Regions from separate parts of the Mesobacillus sp. S13 genome, predicted to be linked through region 2. Evidence: predicted binding sites of a transcription regulator. Region 2 holds the regulator's gene; the other holds the start of a gene.
What was found. Region 2 encodes LexA, which represses DNA repair genes until DNA is damaged. Its sites were predicted from a motif close to CGAACATATGTTCG; they were not measured.
Positions count from the first base shown of each region.

Region 1: a site for LexA is predicted at 1,716-1,729, ahead of uvrB (excinuclease ABC subunit UvrB). Genes of this name have one in related genera too.

Region 1 is NZ_CP084622.1:4,192,468-4,195,894, forward strand. It holds gene uvrB (excinuclease ABC subunit UvrB) at 1-1,547, opposite strand, end outside; gene LGO15_RS21535 (CsbA family protein) at 1,866-2,099, opposite strand; gene LGO15_RS21540 (EAL and HDOD domain-containing protein) at 2,295-3,427, opposite strand, start outside.
Region 2 is NZ_CP084622.1:1,961,444-1,964,870, reverse strand. It holds gene LGO15_RS09825 (YneB family resolvase-like protein) at 1-511, opposite strand, end outside; gene LGO15_RS09820 (cell division suppressor protein YneA) at 536-850, opposite strand; gene lexA (transcriptional repressor LexA) at 1,005-1,628, shown strand; gene LGO15_RS09810 (hypothetical protein) at 1,800-2,003, shown strand; gene LGO15_RS09805 (ATP-dependent DNA helicase) at 2,044-3,427, opposite strand, start outside.

The DNA.
Region 1 (3,427 bases), 2.2 Mb from region 2:
AGGGATACCTCCGGAATATCCAGCCCTTCCCTTAAAAGGTTAATCCCGATAAGCACATCATATTTCCCAAGACGGAGCTCACGGATGATCTCGATCCGCTCGAGCGTCTTGACCTCAGAGTGCAGGTACTGGACCTTGATACCGATTTCCTTCAGGTAATCCGTCAGGTCTTCGGACATCTTTTTCGTCAACGTCGTTACGAGGACACGCTCATTCCGTTTCGTCCGCTCCTGGATTTCGCCGATCAGGTCATCTATTTGGCCCTCAATCGGCCTTACATCGATTGTCGGGTCAAGCAATCCTGTCGGGCGGATGATCTGCTGGACCATCTCTGGAGTATGCTCCAGTTCATACGGACCTGGAGTCGCCGATACGAACACGGCCTGTTTGACATGTTTCTCGAATTCTGCAAATGTCAGCGGGCGGTTATCCATCGCTGACGGCAGGCGGAAACCGTGGTCAACCAGCACCTGTTTACGTGCCTGGTCACCATTAAACATTCCCCGTATTTGCGGCAATGTAACATGTGACTCATCAACAACGATCATAAAATCGTCCGGGAAGTAATCTAGTAAAGTATATGGAGTCGCACCGGCCGGTCTCAACGTCAGGTGGCGTGAATAGTTTTCGATGCCGGAGCAGAAGCCCATCTCACGCATCATCTCAAGATCATATCTTGTCCGCTGCTCGAGCCTTTGCGCCTCAAGAAGTTTTTCCTCGGCACGAAGTACCTCCAGGCGTTCTTCCAATTCCTTTTCGATATTCTCAATCGCAACCCGCATTTTTTCTTCACGTGTAACGAAGTGGGACGCCGGGAAAATCGCTACATGATCACGTTCACCAATGATCTCGCCAGTCAGCGCATCGACCTCGCGAATCCGGTCAATCTCATCCCCAAAAAACTCGACCCTCATGCAGTGTTCATCACGGGATGCCGGAAAGATCTCGACAACATCGCCACGGACTCGGAACGTCCCGCGCTTGAAGTCAATGTCATTGCGTTCATACTGGATATCGACCAGCTTGTGGAGCAGCTTGTTCCGCTCAATTTCCATCCCTGTCCGGAGTGACACGACCATGTCACGGTATTCATCTGGATTACCGAGGCCGTATATACAGGATACACTGGCAATGATGATGACATCTTTACGCTCAAATAAAGAAGATGTAGCAGAGTGACGCAGCTTGTCAATCTCATCATTGATGCTCGCATCCTTCTCAATGAATGTATCCGTCTGGGGCACATATGCCTCTGGCTGATAATAATCATAGTAACTGACGAAATACTCAACCGCATTGTTCGGGAAAAATTCCTTGAACTCGCTGTATAGCTGCCCGGCCAATGTCTTGTTGTGGGCAATGACAAGCGTCGGCTTGTTCACTTCCTTGATCACATTGGAAATCGTGAATGTCTTGCCCGTTCCTGTCGCGCCAAGCAACGTCTGGTGCTTCTTGTTATCGCGGATTCCCTGCACCAGTTCTTTAATGGCGGCAGGCTGGTCTCCCTGCGGAGAATACTTCGAGACTAATTCAAATTGGTCCTTCACAGAAAAGCCTCCTGTAATTTGAAATTTCTAGGCTCTTTTCGTAAACAATTCAGATTCATTGAATCAGTAACTATATCGAAAAGAGCTTCATCTATAAAAGCCTTACATAGCTGTCAAAAGTCATATCCTCATTCTACCACAAAGAGGGTAAAACAAACCAACAAAAAGCGAACAAACATTCGAATTTATATCTTTGTTTTTAATATGATTGTAATAGGAAGTCGAATGGTTGCTAATCAAACGTTTGATTGAATCGGGTTCACCCCTAGTAAAACAAGAAAAACCTGCCGAACAGAATTCGACAGGCTTACTTTAAATTTATGACTGCTTTTTGTTGCGCTTCATCATCTGGTTCGCCAGAAAAAAGCCTAACGTCAAAGAAAAAGCATCGACGACAATCAGCAGAAAAGAATCTGTGTACCCTTTATAAACAGAAGCCGCAATCAAAGTGACCGTTAACACAAGCGCAAGGATGTGATTATAGGCAACCCTGGTAAAAAAAACAACCATGAAACCAGGCAGCAACAGTGCGGACAAATATTTCAGCACCAATGGATTAAACACCTCATTCAGAGAAATAACGAAATTTTAAATAACCTATTAAAAATATAACTTGTTTGGCGGCTGGTTACAAGAATCTTCCTCATATAAAGCTTATCGCACTTATATTATATCAGCAGCTGCCCTTCTGTTTTATCCAACCCTTATAGCTCCAAAAAGAAAAAGCATGCGCCGGCATGCTCCATGTTAAGGATTCACTTCACTTAAGACCTTTGTAGCCCAGTCGCTCGCTTCACTATAGAGCCTGAACAGTTCCTCCATTGTCATTTTGGTAGGGTTGAACGTCAGCTCGAGATCTTCATGGAAAGCGAGTTCGATTTCTTTTAAAAATTCTAGCATCATGTATTCGTCGTTCTTTTCACCTGATAAGGCCGCCTTCAGCTCATTGCTTAATGGCAGATCTTCAAGAAGTTCCTCCATCGGATGATGCAATAAGGAATCCATCAAAGAAAACATTCCGAGAAGGAAGTATTTTGAGGCCAGCACTTCTCTGCCGACCTTCCTGCCAATCAATTCGCCCAGCTTCCCGCGCTTAAGTGACAGTTCAATGATTTCCCGTTCCTTAGAACCGCCTGAGCCTTTGTCTGCTCCCCGGATCGCCAGAACATAAATCCATTTTTTGATTTCATTCAAACCTAGCAATATGATGGCTTGCTTGATGGAAGAAACCTCATTCCTTGGCCTGAAAACCGGATTATTGATGAGTCTCAGCAGTTTATAAGATAGGGATATATCCTTTTCGATTACATCCTTAATCTTCTCAAGATCAGGCTCAGGATTCTCGATTTCTTTTAGAATCTGAAAATACGAATGATAATATGATGGAATATCATAACTGTTCAGGATGACAGGTTTACTGAAATAAAATCCCTGGAAGTAGACGAAGCCGTCTTCTTTCGCCTCTATATATTCTTCAATCGTTTCGACTTTTTCGGCCAGGAACTTAATGTCCCTGCCATTGATAAACCGAATCATTTCCTGCCTGTCGACTCGTTTCGTCGAACGGAAATCGATCTTGATGATATCAATATAATCCAATAGCTGGACCGTCAATTCGTTCCACTGCGAAACAAAAAAATCGTCAAGCGCTATGGTATATCCATGTGCCTTCAACTCTTTGCAGATCCCGAGGATATCTTCATTCAGTTCTACTGTCTCGAGAATCTCCACCACGATGGATAATGGATTGAAATAGGATGGAACACCCAGTTTCAATAATTTTTCAGTAAAATTAATAAAACAAGGCTTGCCGTTTGATAAGTCTTTGACACCAATATTCAAGAAACTATTCACAATCACATCTGTTGTGGCCTGATCCC
Region 2 (3,427 bases):
CAATCGGCATCTCTTTTCGTTCCCGTCCCGAATGATCACCCTGGTTCTTTAGATTGCGCTGGGGTTTGTATCCGTGTTCAATCGCCCGCTTCATGCCCCTCTTGATTTTAATGTTATGGATTTTCCTTTGATACTCTTCGACCATACTGACAATTTGGAGCACCATGGAATCTGATTCTGAAAGTTGCAGCTCCCCACTATGCGAGACACTATATAATTTCACATTTTCTTTAAGGATACAATGTAGGATCGCAACTTTTGCATTTCCTCTTCCAAGTCTCGTTTCATCCTGGATCAGCAGTGCCCCTATATTTTTATCCTTAATCAATTCCAGCAGCTCAAGCATCCCTTCTCTTTCAAGATCATAACCGCTGGCCTGTTCTTTAATGATACTGGCTACTTCAAAGCCATAACTGCCTGCCAGTCGAAGCAGCTCTTCTTCCTGCCTGGCAAGAGAAGTTTCCTGTGTTTCCTTCGTTGTACTTACACGGCAATAAATGATTGCTTTCATGTTGTCACCTTATTCTGTTCCAATCTACTTTCCTGCTCCGGCAATCTGAGTAGGTTCAATCTGTTCAGCCACAACAGGGATTACCAGCTCGTCACCCGGATAGACCATTTCACCGACAATTCCATTTTCTTTTTCTACCCAGCTTACAAATTCATTTTCAGATAAATTGTGTTCGTTGGCAAATGATTCAGCAATCTTCCATAATGTTTGTCCTTCTTCTATAGTAACAGTTATGTAAGCCTCTTCGTTATTTAATTGAGCTTTAGCCACGAATGTGAAGACTAAGCTGACAGCAAGCAAGATCATTCCATATGAATAGTTTTCCCATAGTTTTTTCATTTCGACACCTCTTAACGAATGTATGTTCGGTTTATTGATTTCATTATAAATCGAACGTTTGTTTTGTGTCAACTCAAAAATTCGAACTTATGTTTGTATCTGTGGAAAAGACATGGTATAATTAGGACAAGAAAAATATACGAGGTGCGTGAATATGACAAAGTTATCTAAGCGGCAACAAGATATATTTGAATTCATAAAAGGCGAAGTCAAGAAAAAAGGGTATCCGCCATCCGTACGTGAAATAGGCGAAGCAGTTGGACTTGCCTCTAGCTCCACTGTCCATGGACACCTTGCCAGACTTGAGAGCAAAGGCTTGATTCGACGCGATCCTACTAAGCCGCGTGCAATAGAAATTCTCGAAATAGAAGATGATGCACGTATTCCAAAGTATAATGTCGTTAATGTTCCTGTTGTTGGTAAAGTAACAGCGGGTATGCCGATTACCGCCATTGAAAATGTTGAAGAGTACTTCCCTCTCCCAGATCGCCTTGTTCCGCATGATGAGCAGGTTTTCATGCTTGAAATCATGGGTGACAGTATGATCGAAGCGGGAATCCTTGATGGGGACTATGTGATTGTCAAGCAGCAAAAGACTGCTAATAATGGAGATATTGTAGTAGCGATGACAGAGGACGATGAAGCAACAGTAAAGCGCTTCTTTAAGGAAAAGGATTATTTCAGGCTGCAGCCGGAAAACCCAACTATGGATCCAATTATCCTTCGTAATGTATCCATTCTTGGTAAGGTTATCGGTGTCTACCGCCATATGCATTAAAAAAGCAAGCGTCTTCGCTTGCTTTTTTCATTATCTATGAACCTTTTAAGCTGCTAATTTATTAAACTAGCACATTTATAAAAAAACTAGGTACAAACCCTAACAACTTGTCCCTCTCCACATAAGATATTGTGTAAGTATCTTTCATGTTGGAAAGGAGTTGAGTTTCTGATGGGATACAATCGTAATGACAATGATGTTGCAGGTGTATTTTACCCTAACCGTGACAGGGACAGAGTCAGGGCAACTGTTGATTTTGATGACCTTTGCCGTGCTGTGCGCCGTTGTTTGATCGAGGATTTAGTAGCTGGTGCTCGGGATGACCGGGATGACGATCGTGACCGCCGCCACAGGAAGTGCGGTTGCAGAAACTAGCATAAAAAATCCCGAAAGGATTCTTCCTTTCGGGATTTTTCTATCTCCAGTGTATCTGTTGAACAGGCAATACACCTTTTAATTCTTCTATGTGTGCAGTTTTTTGATTTTGTGTGATCCAAATATGCACGGTACCGCTGTCTTGATTCGTTCTGATCAACCTTCCCATCCCTTGTCTTAGGCGAAGGAGCATATATGGAAGATCTACCTCTTGAGCGGGATTTTGTGCATGCTTTCTTTTCGCCTGGAAGACCGGGTCATGAGGCGGGAATGGCAAGGAAGAAATGATAACCTGAATCAATGACTCTCCTGGCACATCCAGTCCTTCCCAAAGATTGTAGGAACATAAAACGGTCACAGTGTCAGTCTGGAATTCCTTTACCGTTTCACTGATTTCACGGTCACCCTCAAACAAAATAGGGAAGCTCCACTTTTGTTTTTCAGTCCAAGCCCGGAATCGTTCCATTTCCTGCATAGTAGAGAATAAGATAAGCGAGCTGCCATTACTGCTTCTTAGGTCATCCCCTATCTTTTCCCACTTCTTCATTTCATCGTCCTCAACATGTGCGACCAGTTCCATTTGGTCTTCGTAATCAAATGGGGACGCTACAGTAAATGAGGAGTATTTCTCGATTCCCAGGCTATTCGCGATATAGCTGAAATCTCCAGCCTGTGACAGGGTTGCAGAAGAAAACACGAACGGGATGTTTTGAGAAAATACTTCTTTTTTCAATATATCCTCAACCAGTCGTGGCATGATAACGAGTGAAGTTTGCACTTCATTTTCTTCAAGCCAGAAAATACCTTCGTCATTCTTCAAGAAAATTGAAAGACCATATGCGAAAAACTCAAGATATTCTTCCATGATTTTTAAATGGTACTCATCAATCAGGAACATTTCTGCATCAAAAACTAATTGGTCCATTAAATCGCTAACCTTTTTCTCCAGAGTTTCTGCGGCTCTCCTGATACTTGAGAGCATTGGAACTTCTTTTCGATTTGAACCTTCTACCGCAGATGAATTCTCAACTAAAAGGTCAAACCATGCATCATGCAGCTCCAAGATATCTTCTATTAAATAAAGAGACTCCTCTCGGACGTCCTGGTGCATATACCCCGTCAGGACAGTGGTCAAGGTTTGTGAGTTGAATCTGTATGTTAATCCCTTTTGCGCTGCGAATTCAAGCAAATGGCCCTCATCAAAAATCACCGTACTAGCATCTGGAAGCAAAGGCATCTGCCCTTCCCGTTTACGGGATTCTTTCGTCCATACATGCTCCATATAAAAATCATGCGAACAAATGATCAAATCCCCTGCATGGCGGTAATAATCACGGTTCAAGGTTTGGCCGCAGCGATGGCGCCAGCTGCATGTAGAGCATTGCTGAAGCGGGTCCCAAGCCATTGATGACCATTTTTCATTC